Regions from separate parts of the Methylotenera versatilis 79 genome, predicted to be linked through region 2. Evidence: predicted binding sites of a transcription regulator. Region 2 holds the regulator's gene; each other region holds the start of a gene.
What was found. Region 2 encodes sigma-54, which starts transcription at its own class of promoters, with help from an activator protein. Its sites were predicted from a motif close to TGGCACNNTTCCTGCT; they were not measured.
Positions count from the first base shown of each region.

Region 1: a site for sigma-54 is predicted at 1,491-1,506, ahead of msuE (FMN reductase). Genes of this name have one in related genera too.
Region 3: a site for sigma-54 is predicted at 2,590-2,605, ahead of METVE_RS0104355 (DUF1549 and DUF1553 domain-containing protein). Genes of this name have one in related genera too.
Region 4: a site for sigma-54 is predicted at 1,314-1,329, ahead of nirB (nitrite reductase large subunit NirB). Genes of this name have one in related genera too.

Region 1 covers NZ_ARVX01000001.1:2,095,293-2,099,817, reverse strand. The annotation lists gene sfnG (dimethylsulfone monooxygenase SfnG) at 1-760, opposite strand, end outside; gene msuE (FMN reductase) at 804-1,385, opposite strand; gene METVE_RS0110155 (SfnB family sulfur acquisition oxidoreductase) at 1,871-3,115, shown strand; gene METVE_RS0110150 (pirin family protein) at 3,295-4,146, opposite strand; gene METVE_RS0110145 (DoxX family protein) at 4,212-4,525, opposite strand, start outside.
Region 2 covers NZ_ARVX01000001.1:648,340-652,864, forward strand. The annotation lists gene hprK (HPr(Ser) kinase/phosphatase) at 1-876, opposite strand, end outside; gene hpf (ribosome hibernation-promoting factor, HPF/YfiA family) at 889-1,251, opposite strand; gene METVE_RS0103395 (RNA polymerase factor sigma-54) at 1,409-2,983, opposite strand; gene lptB (LPS export ABC transporter ATP-binding protein) at 2,996-3,718, opposite strand; gene lptA (lipopolysaccharide transport periplasmic protein LptA) at 3,765-4,403, opposite strand; gene lptC (LPS export ABC transporter periplasmic protein LptC) at 4,524-4,525, opposite strand, start outside.
Region 3 covers NZ_ARVX01000001.1:849,789-854,313, forward strand. The annotation lists gene glmS (glutamine--fructose-6-phosphate transaminase (isomerizing)) at 1-229, shown strand, start outside; gene METVE_RS0104340 (hypothetical protein) at 263-661, shown strand; gene METVE_RS0104350 (sigma-54 interaction domain-containing protein) at 1,004-2,140, opposite strand; gene METVE_RS0104355 (DUF1549 and DUF1553 domain-containing protein) at 2,753-4,525, shown strand, end outside.
Region 4 covers NZ_ARVX01000001.1:452,855-457,379, forward strand. The annotation lists gene METVE_RS0102295 (alginate export family protein) at 1-1,169, shown strand, start outside; gene nirB (nitrite reductase large subunit NirB) at 1,371-3,827, shown strand; gene METVE_RS0102305 (nitrate/nitrite transporter) at 3,929-4,525, shown strand, end outside.

The DNA.
Region 1 (4,525 bases), 1.4 Mb from region 2:
CTTCTTCCGTTTCGCGCGCGATAATAAACGCATTCACGCCGATTTTTACTTGGTGGTTATTAACAGCCGCTTTTGCGCGAATATCATCCACTTGCGCTTTGATACCTTCAACCGTGTTGCCATTGGTGAAATACCAATCTGAAACGGCTGCTGCGTTATCACGTGCTGCGCGTGAGCTACCGCCTTGGAAAACTTCTGGATGAGGTTGTTGGATTGGTTTTGGTTTTAATGAGTAATTATGCAAACGATAAAAATCGCCTGTATAAGTAAAGTTATCTGTCGTCCAAATACCTTTTAATACTTCAATAAATTCGCGTGAACGGCGATAGCGCTCATCATGATCCAACCAAGGTTCGCCGATTGCGTAAAACTCGCCTTTGAACCAACCGGAAACCACATTGATCGCCACGCGACCTTTGGTGAGAATATCAATGGTTGCTAATTGTTTAGCCGCTAAAACAGGGTTCCAAGGGCCAGGCAAAATGGCTGCGATGACTTTTAATTTAGTAGTTGCCGCTAATAAAGCATGCGAAAAAGAGACAGATTCATGTTGGAATTCCGCGCCATAACCCGCCGTAAAACGAATCTGACTTAACGCATATTCAAAGCCACTTTTTTCGGCGATTTGCGCTAATTTTTTGTTGTATTCGAAATCCCAGCTAGTGCGCTGCTCGATATTACTCACCACTAAGCCGCCACTCACATTCGGCACCCAGTAAGCGAATTTAACTGCTTCTTGCTGATTATTTGGTGTACTCATTATTTTCTCCTAATTCAGTTGATTCAATTATTTCTAAAAGCTTTTAGGCAATCGCCAACTTGGCAGACGTAAGGCTATTGGCCAGTTCGCGATGCTTAAGCAATGGCAGCGCACGTTCAATTGCTAAATCAATGCGCGCACTCAAAATCGGGTTATTCACTTTGTAATTCACAAAGTCTGCTTCTGTTCCGTACACGCCTACAGGTAAAGTTAACGCTTGAAAGAAGCTAAAAAGTGGACGTAATTCGTGATCGATAATCAACGCATGACGCTCACTGCCGCCAGTTGCTGCCAGCAAAACTGGCACATCAAACAATGATTCGTAATTAACCAAATCGAATAAATGTTTGAATAAACCGGTGTATGAAGCGCGATAAACTGGTGTCGCGACAATCAATAAATCGGCGTTTTCAATCGCGTCAATGTCTCTTTGAACATTACTTGGCAAATCCGCTGGATTAAACGAGGCAACTAAATCGGGCGCGATATTGCTCAACTCAATCAGATGTAAATCAATCGGGATTTGTTTGCCCAATCGTTGTGTTAACTCTTCAATAATCGCTGTAGTTCTGGATGGGATTTTGTAGCTACCTGATACAGCCGTTACTTTTAATCTGTTACTCATCGTGACTCCTAATTAAAAATTGCCATTTCATTTGTCCTTTTATGCAGGATTAAAAACGGCCATTGCAAATACTAATTTGCGTTAATACTTATCTAGGTATATCAGAGCAGTAACTATGCCAACATTAATGTTTATATTATTCAATCACTTACATAATTATTCTTTATTGTATTGCTGTTGATATTGAGTCCAGTTGCTGGTTAACTGCTGCAAAATCAGCACAAAAGTGGGTAAGAAGTCGTGAATTGGCAGCTTAAAGTATGGAAAATCCATGCCATTTCATCGGTTAACTGCTGTTATTCCAGCATCTCATCAGCATTTATTTGCTGGGTGAACAGATAAAAATGCATGAAAAATAAATATTCCTATACAAATCATATGCTTAATGATTGGCACACTAAATGCAATCACTTTGGTATTGATACGCGCGCGTTTAATCGTGTGCTAACGACGAAATTAATCAGCGATTTTTATAAGGAGTAGCAATGTCACTATCCGCATTAAAGCAAGAACACACCAGTCAAGAGCACATCAACATCGCACCAAGACCACATGCGCACATCATTAAAAATGACGCAGAGGCGATTGAAGTAGCAAAAAGAGTCGCCGCAGAAATCGCTAAAGAAGCCGCCTTGCGCGACAGAGAACGCCGTTTGCCACGTGCAGAATTAGATTTATATTCCAGCAGCGGTTTGTGGGGCATTACGGTGCCAAAAGAATACGGCGGCGCTTTTGTAGCCAACAGAACATTGGCCGAAGTAGTCAGCATCATTTCGGAAGCAGACCCTAGCATTGGGCAGATTCCACAAAACCATTTGTATATGGTGGAAGGTTTAAGGCTAGACGGCACTGAATTTCAGAAAAAATTCTTTTTTGATTTAGTGTTAAAAGGTGTGAGATTTGGTAATGCATTCTCAGAAATCGGCACAAAAAGTGTTAATGACGTGCAAACACGTCTTAAACCAACTGACGGCGGCTATTTGCTTTCTGGCAAGAAATTCTATTCATCTGGCGCATTATTGGCCGATTGGGTGCCAGTAGTTGCCAAAGATGAAAACGATAATACGATTGTCGCATTTGTAGAAAAAGGCGCTAAAGGCCTGACGATTATTGATGATTGGTCAAGCTTTGGTCAACGTACCACGGCCAGCGGCACGACTATCCTAGATAATATCTTTATCCCAACAGAATACGTATTACCACACCATTTAGCGTTTGATCGCCCTACCGTAATGGGCCCTGTTGCACAGATTATCCAAGCGGCAGTGGATACGGGTATTGCTCGCGCTGCTTTTAAAGATACTTTATATTTTGTGCGCAATCATACACGCCCTTGGATTGATACAGAACTTGAGCACGGCTATGATGACCCACACACCATTAAAGATATCGGTGACCTGCAAATCCGTATTCATGCAACTGAAGCATTATTAAGCCGCGCTGGCGATTTTATTGACAAAGCACAAATCGATGCCAATGAAGAAACCGTCGCCGCAGCTTCAATTGCAGTGGCTGAGGCAAAAGTGCTCAGTACAGAAACTGCATTACTGGCGGGCAGCAAGTTATTTGAATTAGCAGGTACACGTTCTACATTAGGCGAATTCAATTTAGATCGCCATTGGCGCAATGCACGTACACATACGCTACATGACCCGGTTCGCTGGAAATATCACGCAGTAGGAAATTACAGTTTAAATGGTGTTAACCCACCACGGCATCCTTGGATTTAAACTAAAAGTCCACCCTAAATAAAAAGCCCTTATGCTTAATTGCATAAGGGCTTTTGTCCACTAAATAAAGTTATATCTTCTATTTACAAATGTAATCTTGGTACACATCTATAAGCTCTTATCAGCTAAATGACGTAACTCATCGTTAATAACAAAATAATCCGTGAAAAAATATTGCCTCAAATCCGCCCTTCAGCTCTCAGTCTTTTCCCTACTTTTTTGATACCTTCTTCCCCTATTTTTAGCGCATCATCAGTTGTGTGAACTGAATAGTGGCCAGTAATCAAAGGATGCGGGTGCTGCACTGCTGAACCAAGCACAAAATTCACCTCACCATGGGCTTGCACCGTCAATGGCGTAGATCCAGCATCAAAAATGGAAATTTCATTGGATATTTTTTCACCTGACACACTAATACTGCCTTCGCCTATTGCTATCCACAGTACATCATGATGAGCTGGTGGGTCGAAAGTCCAAATCTCCCCATCCGCAAGCTGAACATGCAGATAGGTAATTGGTGATATTTGTGGCAAAGGACTCATAGCACCCTGATATTCCCCAATAATCACTCTGGCAGGCCCAATTTTTGGTATTTCGCTTGCCTCAATATATAAACTCTCTGGTGCAGCGTTTTCAAGTGATGCTGGAAGGGCCAACCAAAGCTGAAAGCCGCGCAAGCGTGCTCCAGCCTGAATTGCTGGGCTAGTCGTGTGCCATACACCACCACCAGCTTGCATCCATTCAACAGTACCTGCTGTCAACAGTCCTGCTTTACCTGTTGAATCCTCGTATTCGATATTACCTTCAAAAATAGTGGTAACAGTTACGATGCCTGAATGCGGATGGTATCCAAACAAATTGCTTCGACTAGCATCCATATCAAACGCATCTAAGAACACAAAAGGTTTGATAATTTCGCCCAAATCGCCAGGGCTGACTAATCGCGTGACTGGACCATGTTGATGACCTTTAGTCCTATGAACAATCATTCTTTGATTCGTAGTGTCTATCTTTTCCTTTAGATTAAGCATGTTTATCACTCCAAAATCAGCGGTCACCTAGACACATCTGATTTTAATAAAATTAAAAAAATTGTTTAAAAGTATTTACGCGGATTGAACTGATAACGGCGCAACCAGAGCACGGCTAAATTTAACACCAACAAAACTATGGCGGGAGTTGGATCGTTATGCAAAGCAAATAAATGGACAAGAGTAGCGAAAAACATTGTTATTGCTAACAAGAGTGCGCCATAAGCGGAGAATCTTGGTGTTAACAAGGCGACAGCACCAGTAATTTCTACAATCGCTGTCACATAACGCAACCACTGACCTAAGCCAATCAGATTAAACTCTTCGACCAACATGGGCACAGAAGCTAGTTTTGCGCCTGCAGCAGCTAAAAATACTA
Region 2 (4,525 bases):
TAATAACAACATGTGGTTGCGCACAGCAACTTCCAGCAATACCGCAATGTTGCGTCCCGCCGCAATCGGTATATTCACCTTTGGAATCTCTACTTCCAACACGCGCTCATGCTGCGTTTTGGCATTCAGTCTATCGAGCTTAAGTGGATTCAATGTATCCGCTAATTCCAACTGAATAATCAAATCCAGCGGCTTGGTTGGCTTCACTGCATTATCACCAAAAAGTGCACGAATATTAAGAATACCTAAACCACGTACTTCCAAAAAATCTTGTAATAACGATGGGCAACGACCCTCAATGCGTTCCGGTGATATTTTAAAAAAATCGACAATATCATCTGCTACCAAACGATGTCCGCGTGTAATAAGCTCTAGCGCTAACTCGCTTTTACCAATCGCAGCATCACCTTTAATTAGCACGCCAAAACCTTGTACTTCTATAAAAACGCCATGCAAACTGATGGTTTCTGCCATCGCAAGTTTTAAATAATGGCTTAATAAATCCATTAACTGCGGGCTTTGCATGGTGGAAGTGAATAATGGAATATGGTGAGTATTGGCTGCTGAAATTAATTCTTTCGGCGCTTTTTCACCATTTGCAACGACAACTGCGGCTAAATCGGTTGCGTATAAATTAGTAATAGCTTGCTGCATCGCAATAATGCTCAGACTATTTAGATAGTCCATTTCAGCGCAACCCAACACCTGCACACGGTTAGGATGTACGAAATTGAGATGGCCAATTAAAGCCAGAGAAGGCTTAGTGACTTTTTCGGAATTGAGTTGGTTATTGCCGCCATCAAGCCCTGCAATCCAGTGGAGTTTGAGCTTGAGGCGGGTTTCCTTGAAGAGTTCGGCTACGTTAATTTGAGCCATAGATTATTTAAGTTAGTTAAGAGTTGGATTTTCATCAATAGACGGATGTTGACCTATATCTTGATGTTTAACAGCACCATTCGCTTTATGATGACTGCCGTGTTTTTCTTTATGTTTGAGAACTTGGCGGTCTAGTTTGTCTGTCAACATATCAATCGCGCTATACATATTCTCATCGATGCACTCAGCGTGTAAATCATTGCCGGGTACGTGTAATGTAGCCTCTACTTTTTGAGCGAGCTTTTCTACACTCATGGTAACTTTAACGTCAATCACATGATCGAAGTGATTGCGAATTCTAACGAGTTTGCTCTGCACATATTCGCGCATTGCAGGTGTAATTTCTAAGTGATGCCCAGTTAATTGTAAATTCATGACTTGCTCCTTATTGAAATTGTTCTCCAAGTAAAGCTTGCCAATAAGTAGCACATCTTTACTCATCGAACAATTTAAGTGTACACCTTTGATTATTTTTTGCGAGGTGGTTTGAGCAGATTATTCAGTATTATTTGTAACGCTTTTGTAAAATTGCTTAAAGCGATTTGCGTAAATTCGCTGGCGGAATATTCAGCGATTCGCGATATTTTGCGATAGTCCGGCGCGCGACAATAATGCCTTGTTTCGCCAAAATATCGGTGATTTGATTATCTGACAATGGCTTTTTAGGCGTTTCTTCTGCGACCAATTGTTTAATCAGCGCACGAATCGCCGTGGCAGAAGCAGAGCCGCCAGCATCAGTTGCTACATGGCTCCCAAAGAAATATTTCAGTTCAAAAACACCGCGCGGAGTGAGCATATACTTATGCGTTGTTACGCGTGAAATAGTCGATTCATGCAACTCAAGCTCTTCTGCGATCTCACGCAAAACGAGTGGCCGCATGGCGATTTCACCATGCTCAAAAAAATTACGTTGGCGATCAACAATCGCTTGGCTAACGCGCAAAATAGTAGAGAAACGCTGCTGGATATTTTTAATCATCCATTTGGCTTCTTGCATTTGCGTTTGCAGATATTGATTCGAATTTTCGCGATTGCGCTTCAAAATGTCTGCGTACAATTGGTTAATACGTAGTTTAGGAATCACGCCATCATTTAACGTTGCAATCCAAATGCCTTTCACTTTTTTAACCAGCACTTCATGCTGAATAAAGTGATCGCGACTGAGTTGCGCAAAATCGCTACCTGGGCGCGGATTTTGCTGTTTGATTAAAGTTTGTGCGCCTTTTAAGGCGATATCATCGCAATTCAGCAATTTACGTAACTTAGCGAAATCCTTATTTGCCAATACCGCTAAATGTTGTTGAACAATGATTTTGGCAATGTTCAAAAAGTCAGTTTCTTTTGGCAGCACATTGAGCTGCAACAGTAGGCACTCTTGTAAATTGGTTGCCCCTAAACCTGGCGGATCCAAATGCTGAATCAGTTTTAGCGCAGTTTCTAGCTCTAGCAATTCAATTTCAAGCTCTTCTGGCAATAATTCTGCCATGTCAGCCAATGACTCTTCTAAATAACCATCTTCGTTGATGCTATCAATTAATAACAGCACCAGTGTCTGATCGCGATCAGATAAAGGCATTAACTTAAGCTGGCTTAATAAATGCTCGCGCAAACTAGCTGAGACGATTTCTTGTCGCGTGTAGTCGCCATCATCATCGTCACTATTATTCTGACGCCCGCCTTCATCCCAGTTACTCGCGCTGCCATATTCTTCGTAATTTTCATCAAAATCAGTTGCTGAAAAATCTTCTCCTGCACTGGATTCTTGCGGCGCATCAATCGATTCTGTGTTTTCTTGGGAGTTAGTCGTGCTGGTTTCTTGATAATCTAAACTATTAAAAGCATCTGGTTCATCAACATCGGCGGCTTGTTTGCCATCAGCATCCAAGTTGTCATTATCGTTATTTTTTTGCAATACACTATCGTCGAAACCTGCATCTGCCTCACCATCTTCGCCATCGACCAGCTCTAACAATGGATTCTCTTGCAAAATCACATCTAGCTCTTGATTTAGCTCAAGGCTCGATAATTGCAGCAAACGAATTGATTGCTGCAATTGCGGCGTTAACGCCAAATTTTGCGACATTCTAAGTTGTAGATTTTGCTTCATAAATACTTGAGGCTAGAGCCTGAAATCTTTCCCTAAATACACTTCCCGCACTGCTTCGTTATTTACAATTTCTGCAGGATGCCCAGACGCAAACACCGTACCGTCATTTACAATATAAGCGCGGTCGCAAATACCTAAAGTTTCGCGCACGTTATGGTCTGTAATCAATACACCAATATTTTTGCTGCTTAAAAAACGAATAATCTTTTGAATATCTAAAACCGCGATTGGGTCGATACCAGCAAAAGGTTCATCTAATAAAATAAAACTAGGATTGGTGGCTAAACAGCGCGCAATCTCAACCCGACGGCGCTCACCGCCAGACAAACTGATTGCCGAACTGTTGCGAATATGCGTGATATGCAACTCTTGCAATAAAGACTCCAGCTGCGTATTTTTTTCATCTTCAGTTAGATTTTGCAGCTCTAAAATAGCCAATATATTTTCGGTTACGGTTAACTTACGAAAAATAGATGGCTCTTGCGGCAAATAAGCCAAGCCCATGCGCGCACGGCTGTGAATCGGCATGCGACTTAAATCTTTGCCATTCAGCAAAATACGTCCCGCATCCAACATTACCAATCCGACAATCATGTAAAAGCTCGTTGTCTTACCCGCGCCATTTGGCCCAAGCAAACCCACCACTTCGCCACTATTGATTTGCAGCGAAATATCTTGCACCACTGTGCGTGTTTTATAAGACTTCCGTAGATGTTCTACAACGAGTTCGCTCATTTTTGATGTTTTATTTTATTAAGTGTTTTATTCGGTTAAGTTTGTATTAGTTTGATTGAGACTCAGGTTTGCTAGTCGCCTCAGACGTATTGCTAAACCTTAAAACCTTATCCACTCTGGGCGGCGGATTCGTGTTGATTTTCAATTCAGAGGATTTATCATTTGCCGGCTTATCATTTGGAATGGCGGCGGGTTTATTTTTCGGCTGAATAATCGCTTTAACGCGACCCGTAGATGAACCACTGCCTTCAGATTTCACGCCACCAATCACTTCTGCATATTCAGCGTTGGCGTCATAACTGATGTAATCGCCATGCACGATATCTTCGCCACGCTTTACCCATGCGCGCGTGTACAACTGCACTTTGTCCATACGGCCATCATATTCAATGCGCTGACCGCTGCCTTGTATATACTCATCTTTACCCTCACTTTTTTGCTTAAAAGTGGTTGGATTGCCAGTCGACGTACTGTGCTGAAAACCCTCTTTGTCTTCACGCACAATCAACTTATCTGCATGAATAATCAGTGTGCCCTGCGTTAAAATCACTTTTCCCGTATAGGTGCTGGTTTTTTTTGCGTCATTCACCGTAACGGTATCCGCTTCAAGCTCAATCGGTTTATCGCGATCTGCCGATTCTGCCATTGCGTGCAAGCTTGTGAACAAGCTTAAGCAAAAACCCATTATTAATGCGCCATTAAACTTATTGTTGAATAAGCTTATGCGAATAAAGTTAACCATTATTTCTCCGCGATTTCGTATTGAGTTGCTGCTTTTTTTGCTTCATTTTATTTGTAGTCTTTTTC
Region 3 (4,525 bases), 200 kb from region 2:
GCAAGAAGTCAAAGCGCGCGGCGGCGAGCTATTTGTATTTGCCGATGCCGATAGCCACTTTACAGAGTCTGAAGGTGTGCATGTCATACGCACACCACGCCATGTGGGCATACTATCCCCTATTTTGCATACGATTCCAGTGCAGTTGCTGGCGTATCATGCGGCATTGTTAAAGGGAACGGATGTGGATAAGCCTAGGAATTTGGCTAAGTCGGTCACGGTTGAGTAACGATAAGTTAATATGAAATAAGAAAGAATTCATATGCAGTTTTTTCTAAGAACTCTATTAGTTATACTTTCTATTTATATTTTGGTAAGCGTCATTTACATGATATGGGCTGTAATTTACAGACCAGAACAAATTGACGAAAAAGGTGAATATAGTTTTAAACTATATTACTTTTCTGATAAAAAATATTTGCTTAGAAAAATACTTTTTCTAGGGGCTTTTTTGGGATATGTCATCATAATTGGTGCGGGAGCTTATCAATTACTTTATTGGGTCCCTTATTTATCTGGTTCAGATATTGACGGGGATTGGAACTCTACAAGACGTTGGATTTCATATTTATTTGGTTGCGGTGTTGGCGGTGCAACTTACCTCCAATTATCACTGCATGGATATAATCAATATATGAAAAGTATAAAAGAGCCTAACTAGATTTAAAACTAGTCAGGGTTGCCCGACGGCAAGTTACTTTCTTTTGCTTGTCCAAAAGAAAGTAACCAAAGTAAACGACACCCCATGCCATGACCTTCGGTTTCCCTGCGCTACTCAACGAATCAGGCGGCTGCGGAACTCGCTTCGCTCAGACAGTCCTCGCCGAAAACTCCTGATTCGTCTGCGTTGCTCGGCACGGCATCAGGGGATTGCAAGTCAAAACCACCTGTAAATTTAAGCATAGATGATATTTTTTGAGGTTTTAATATGTTAACTTCATAAGCAAAAAGCCTAACTAACTAGGCTTTTTGCTTAAAAATAATGGTTAACTTAAGTTCTGCCTTAAGCAATCAGATTCAATTCTTTTAAACGTGCACGCAAAATATTACGACTAATACCTAATAATTTTGCGGTATGTACTTGGTTATTATTGCAATGATCATACGCTTTGCGCACAGTAATCGCGTTGATTAGCTCATATAAATTAGGTAATTCTTGCTTGAAAAGTCTGGAAAGCAGATTTTCAATATCTTGAGATCTAACCTCGGTTGATGTTGTTGGAACATTTAAGAAGTGATCATCACTTTCATGAACACTTATGGGTGTAAATTTACTGGTAATGTAAGGTAAATGCAGATCTTTAGGATAAATTACACCGCCAGAAGAGACCAATAAAGCGCGGTGGATAGTGTTTTCTAGCTCTCGAATATTACCTGGCCATGCGTAGGTTTCTAAGGCATGGACTGAAGCGGCTGATAGGTGTGGTGTCGATGTATGTAAACGTCCCGTATAAACTTTTAAGAAATGATTCACTAGCGGAAGAATGTCGCCGATGCGTTCGCGCAGTGGTGGCAACTCAATCGGCACAACTTTGATTCGATAGTATAAATCTTGTCTAAAATTTCCCGCATTTACCGCATCTTCCAAATTGACATTTGTCGCGGCGATTAGCCTGACATTGATTTTTTGAGGCTTGCGTGAGCCGACGCGTACGATTTCTCTTTCTTGAAGAACGCGAAGCAGTTTTACTTGGGTCGATAAAGGCAAATCGCCAACTTCATCTAAAAATAAAGTCCCTCCACTTGCGCTCTCAAACCAGCCTTCTTTGGCGGAAATGGCACCCGTAAATGAGCCTTTTTCATGACCAAATAATTCGCTTTCTACCAATGATTCAGAAAAGGCGCCGCAATTAATGGCTGCAAAAGGTCCATTTCTGCGCGCACTTAAATCATGCAGACGCCTAGCAATTAATTCTTTACCTGTTCCAGTTTCGCCAATAATTAATGCGGTTGCGTCGCTAGCGGCCACCCTTTCAATCAGTGCTAAAAGTTTTTTAGATTTTGGGTCGTTGAACACCAGCGCACTTGCGCGGATGGATAAGCTAACAGCCGAAGGATTAGGATGTTCGATGACACCATGACTGCTATCGTCTTGAAAGCCGCGCAACTCAGTGTTAGATAACCATGGTTTAGATTGCATGCTGATGGATGTTGACCTAATGATAACTCGGTGAATATACATAACTTTCTATCTAATTAATAATTATATATAGTTATTTACATATACTCATTATGCATATAGGAAGTTTGCGTATTTATCGTAAAATTTTTCTCTCGTCTAAAAAGCAAATTTTCTAGTGCAGTCAAAAAAGTAGATTAAATTTTAGTATTTGGATATTTATAAATGACGAATTTAAGTACCTAATTATTTTGCGGTGAGACGAATTGCGATTTTTGGTAAGAGTGGTTTAATTTAATAGCTGTTTCTGTAGCAACAAAAAAAACGTAAAACACTGTTCCTACATCACCAGAATCATCAACATGTAAATGCTCAATAAAATTAATTATTGATCACTATTCTTTATTTTATAGTTATAAATCAACCATATAGAAACATAACCCAGGTATTTTCAAGTTGCGTATACAGAGTGGCACAATAGTTGCGCTATAGCTCGTGAGTCGGTTTTTCCAAATAGCCCATGTTTTGCAGATTCTAGGCTTGCTTTGGTAGCAGTTAAAGCCGCAACGCGTTGAGGCTAACGCAATTGATACATAACTCGGGAGTGGTAAATGAATAATGCGGGAGTAGTAAATGAGTAATCTAAATAATTTAATAAAAAAGACCGTTTATTTTGCGGTGTTGATGGCATTTTCAACAGCGACAACCTATGCGGCGGAAGAAAAAGCTGCGGCTGATACTATTGCAAAGCCACAAGCTGAGCAAAAAAAACCTGCTGCCGCCAAGCTGTGGTCATGGCAACAGGTACAAAACCAAGCGGTACCAGTAGTAAAGCAAAAGGCCTGGGTGCGTACGCCAGTAGATGCTTTTGTGCTATCACAATTAGAAGCCAAGGGCATCAAACCGTCTCCAGATGCTGATCGCGCAGCGTATATTCGTCGTGCTACTTTGGATGCTTGGGGTGTGATTCCCACTACTGAAGAAGTGCGTACTTTTGTAGAAGACCGTTCGCCGAATGCTTATGAAAAGTTAGTAGACCGTTTACTGGCATCACCTCGATATGGTGAGCGCCAAGCACGTCGCTGGCTGGATCTGGCTCGTTATGCGGACAGCACCGGTTTTCAAGGTGACCAGACACGTCCAAATATGTGGCGTTACCGCGATTATGTCATCAACTCGTTTAATCAGGACAAGCCGTTTGATCGCTTTGTGAAAGAGCAGTTGGCGGGAGATGAGTTATTCCCAGGTGACACAGAAGCATTGGTCGCAACGGGTTTTATCGCTGGTTTTCCCGATAATCGTAACTCACGTGATCTTATTCAGCGTAAATACCAAATCACTACTGACATTACAGATACTGTTGGTTTGGCATTACTTGGCACGACTGTGGGTTGCGCCAGATGTCATAACCACAAGGCTGACAAAGTAACGCAAAAAGACTATTTTGCTTTACAGGCTTTCTTTTCTAATGTCAGCGCAGTAGACAATGTTCCGGCTCCCAAAAATGATCAGGAAATCCAGTATCAACAGGTGCAGGCCAAGTGGGAAGAGGCTACCAAGGATATCCGTGCGCAGCGCACTGCTATTTTAGATACGGTACGTGATAAGGCCTTACAGTATCACAAAGAACGTTACTTAACTGATAGCCGCGACTCTATATTCAAGCCAGAAGGACAATGGAATGCGCTGGATCGCTGGGTAAATCATCGCTTGACTAATGTCACTACCGATAATGAATTAGGCGCCTATCTGAAAGAGTCTGCAGAGAAAGAAAGCGATAATTATGTGCCAGGTAATGCAGAGAAGTATGCGCAATATAAAAAACTTGGTGATGATCTGAAGAAGTTCGACAAGCTTAAACCAGCTAAAGGCTCAGACACTATTTCAGCTATGACTGAGCTCGGCCATAGTGATGCGCCGCCTACTTTTGTGTTCTTTGGCGGTAATCATGAACGCCCACTTGATGAAGTTCAACCAGCTTTCCCGGTTGCATTAACGGATGAGAAGCCAAATATCGTGCCTACCGAGATTTCATCGGGCCGTCGTACTGCGCTTGCCAACTGGATTGCCAGTCCGCAAAACCCGCTTACGGCGCGCGTATTTGTGAATCGCGTTTGGAATCAGTATTTTGGAACAGGCATTGTACGTACAGTCAGTGACTTCGGCCGTGCAGGAGACAAACCAAGTAATCCCGAATTACTGGACTATTTAGCAGGCAATTTTGTATCGCAGGGTTGGAGCGTGAAAAAGCTGCAGCGTGAAATATTGCTATCTAGCGTTTACCGTCAGTCTTCATCTTATCGTGAAGATGCCTATAAAGCGGATCCTGAAAACAAGCTGTTAGCGGTGTTCCCACGCAAACGTTTGGAAGCCGAAGAAATTCGTGACTCCTTGCTTGTCGCATCT
Region 4 (4,525 bases), 200 kb from region 2:
CTGCTCAGATAACCGATGTACATGAGTTTAACGATGACTTTAATGACAGACGTGGCAATGAGCCAGAGCACAATAATGGCACGGCTACTTCCTCTTTATTTAAGCGCCAATATGCCAATATTGTTGACCCGGGTTTTACCGATATCAATCAACTTTATGTCGATTGGACAGGTATCAAGAACACCAAATTTCGTCTTGGACGCCAAGTAGTCAATTTAGATAATGTGCGTTTTATCGGTGATATCGCGTTCCGTCAAAATACACAAGTGTTCGATGGCGTTTCTGTGTTGAATAAAAGCATCCCCGATACTGAGCTGTTTTATAGCCATTTTTACCAAGTCAGGCAAATCAACACTGAATACCGCAACGGCAATATTGATCTGGTCAACGCAAAATATCGCATTTCGCCATCAGAATTTTTAGTGGGTTATGGCTACTTTGTTGATGTCAAAAACTTAAGTCAGAACGCAGGTAATCCAGCAGCAGCAGGTTTTGCAACACAAGGCGGCAATGGATTAGGCTCTAGTCAAGATACGCCAATTGTAGGCGGCGTGCCTTATGCCGATGCCAGCAGTAAAACCTTCGGCTTGCGTTTAGATGGCGTGCATATTTTTACACCCAACTGGAAAGGCTTGTATACAGCGGAATATGCAAAACAAGATGATTATCGTGGCGGTAATTCGGCGATTGATGCGCACTACATCAAAATAGGCGGTGGCGCTGGTTATAACACGTGGTCGATTCGTGTGGACCATGAAGTACTCTCTAGCAATGATGGCAAATATGCTTTCCAAACGCCGCTTGGCACCAACCATTTGTTTCAAGGTTGGGCTGACCATTTCTTAACCACACCAAGACAGGGCATTAAAGATACTTTTGTGACCTTATCTGGTGCAGTCGATAAATTGAAAATTTACTCTGAATATCACATATTTAAGTCAGATGAAAAGTATGAAACGCTGGGTAGCACACCTGCTAGCCGTCGCTTTGGCGATAAATACGGCACTGAGTTCGATTTAGGCCTGACCTACCCGTTTAACGATAACCTATGGGGCAAGGTGGAGTATGCCAAATTTAACGAAAGCGACGTTTACGGCACAACATTAGGCGCTGCCCCACGCAAAGCTGATAAAGAGATTGTTTGGGTAACTGCACAGTATAGTTTTTAAAGCTTGGCCACGCTGCGCACTGTTTTGGTTCATCAAAATAGTGTGCTTGCTGTTTTGGTGCATCAATTCAGACCTGCCGGCACCAGGAATTTAGCAAGCCGATGTATTTAAACGTAAAAACTTTTGTTTAGTTACAAATAATAGTGGCACATTAATTGCCAATACATGGCTATCTGTATCAACAATTTTTAAGTAGATATTATGCAAAAAATGAAATTAGTAGTAGTGGGCAACGGCATGGCAGGTATGCGCGTGGTAGAAGAGTTGCTAAAAATCGCACCACATATTTACGATATCACTGTGTTTGGTGATGAGCCCTACCCTAACTACAACCGTATCATGCTATCGCCAGTGCTGGCGAACGAGCAAACCATTAACGACATTATTTTGAATACGCGTGAATGGTATGCCGCAAACAATATCACGCTCTATACCAGTGCGCGTATCAATAAAATCGACCGTAAAAATCGCGTTGTTTATGCAGAAGATGGCACCAGTGCGGAATATGACCGCTTGCTGCTGGCTACTGGCTCAAAACCCTTTATGTTGCCGATTCCTGGCGCAGATTTAAAAGGGGTCATTGGTTATCGCGATATTAAAGATACCAACGACATGATTGACACTGCAAAGTCACACAAACACGCAGTAGTCATCGGTGGTGGATTGCTTGGGTTGGAAGCTGCAAACGGCTTAAAAATTCAAGGCATGGATGTCACTGTGATTCACCGCAATGAATGGCTGTTAGAAAAGCAGCTAGACAAAACCGCAGGCAAAATGCTGCAACAAAGCTTGGAAGCCAAAGGGCTTAAGTTTCAATTAAATCAAAATACTAAAGAACTTACAGGTGACAGTTCTGACGGAAAAACAGACCGAGTCACCACCATCCATTTTGATGATGGCACACAATTACCTGCCGATTTAGTGGTGATGGCGGTTGGTATTCGCCCTAATTTTTCACTAGCAGAATCCGCAGGCATTTATTGCAACAAAGGTATTGTGGTGAACGATACGATGCAAACTTACGATCCACGTATCTATTCAGTGGGCGAATGTGTAGCACACCGCGGTATTTCATACGGTTTGGTAGCGCCGCTCTTCGAAATGGCAAAAGTGTGTGCAACGCATTTGGCTAATTTTGGCATTGGTTCATACAAAGGCTCTGTCACCTCTACCAAATTAAAAGTAACAGGTATCGATTTATTCAGCGCGGGCGATTTTGCTAGCGGTGATGGTGTTGCTGATGATGGCAGAGAAGAAATAGTTTTGCACGACGCAGTTGGCGGGGTTTACAAAAAACTCGTCATTAAAAATGACAAAATCATTGGCAGCGTGCTTTATGGTGACACCGCAGACGGAGCTTGGTATTTCCAAATGCTACGTGATGCAAAACCGATTCATGAAATTCGCGACTCTTTAATGTTTGGGCAAGATAGTTTAGGCAACTCAGGCCATCAAGGCCAGGATAAAGCTGCTGCCATGACCAACGAAATGGAAGTTTGCGGTTGTAATGGCGTGTGCAAAGGCACTATTGTCAAAGCCATTCAAGACCAAGGCTTATTCACCATCGATGATGTAAAAAAACAAACTAAAGCGGGTTCAAGCTGCGGTTCATGTGTAGGTTTAGTTGAGCAAATTTTAGCGTCAACTTTAGGTGGCGGTTATGCGCCTCCATCCACTAGCAAAGCCATTTGTGGTTGTTCCGATAAAAACCACGAAGAAGTTCGTGCAGAAATCCGTAACAATAAATACCTGAATATTCCAGATGCGATGAAAGGCATGAATTGGCGCACACCAAATGGCTGCGCAACTTGCAGACCAGCGCTGAACTATTACTTACTTTCTACATGGCCGCATGAAGCAGTGGATGATCCGCAATCGCGCTTTATTAACGAGCGCGTGCATGCCAATATTCAAAAAGATGGTACTTACTCGGTTATTCCGCGTATGTACGGCGGTGTGACTACACCTGACCAATTACGCAAAATTGCAGATGTGGCTGATAAATACGCCGTGCCAATGGTGAAAGTCACTGGCGGCCAACGCATTGACTTGCTAGGCGTGAAAAAAGAAGACTTAGTCGACATGTGGAAAGATCTCGACATGCCGTCTGGCTATGCTTACGCCAAAGGTATTCGTACCGTTAAAACTTGCGTAGGTTCTGAATTTTGCCGTTTTGGCACGCAAAACTCTACTCAAATGGGCATTGATATCGAAAAAGCTTTTGACCATATGTGGGCACCACATAAAGTTAAATTCGCTGTTTCTGGTTGCCCAAGAAATTGTGCTGAATCTGGCATTAAAGACGTTGGTATCATCGGCGTGGATTCAGGCTGGGAAATCTATGTGGGCGGCAATGGCGGCATCAAAACCGAAGTGGCTCAATTCTTATGCAAGGTCAAAACATCAGATGAAGTGTTGGAATATTCGGGTGCCTTTATCCAAATCTATCGTGAAGAAGCACGCTATTTAGACCGGACTGTGCATTGGATTGAACGCGTTGGTTTGGAATATGTGAAACAACGCGTTCTAGAAGACAGCGAAGGCCGCAAAGCTGCTTACGAACGTTTGTTATTTGCGCTGCAAGGTGCAATTGAACCTTGGTCTGAGCGTGTACAGAAACGTGCAGAACATAAAGAGTTCGAGACGATTACCGTTTAAAACATTATTAGTTTAAACAGTTAAAAATCCTCATCACAGAAAGCGCAGTAACCATACTGCGCTTTCTGTGACTGAAAATAAATCACATTGGGAATAAACAAATGAAAAGCAGTTTTTGGAAAGCTGGCCACACACCAACCTTACTATCCTCATTTTTGTATTTTGATTTAAGTTTTATGGTGTGGGTTTTACTAGGGCCATTGGCAGTGCAAATTGCCACCGATTTGAATCTAACGCCCGCACAAAAGGGCTTGATGGTCGCCACGCCTGTACTTGCAGGGGCACTATTGCGTATCTTTATGGGTGTTTTAGTCGACCAAATTAAGCCAAAAAATGCCGGTACGATTGGGCAAATCATCGTTATTTTAAGTTTGTTAACTGCTTGGCTGCATGGTTTGCAAACGTTTCAACATACATTATTACTGGGCGTTGGTTTAGGTTTTGCTGGTGCCGCATTTGCGGTCGCTCTACCTTTAGCTAGCCGCTGGTATCCGCCAGAACACCAAGGCACAGCTTTAGGTATTGCAGGGGCAGGTAATTCTGGCACCGTATTTGCCGCCCTATTCGCACCTAGTTTGGCAGTGGCATACGGCTGGAATAGTGTATTTGGTTTAGCACTAATCCCACTGGGCATTGCCTTTGCGATCTATTTAATTTACGCAAAAGATAGCCCAGAAACGCCTAGCGCAAAATCATTA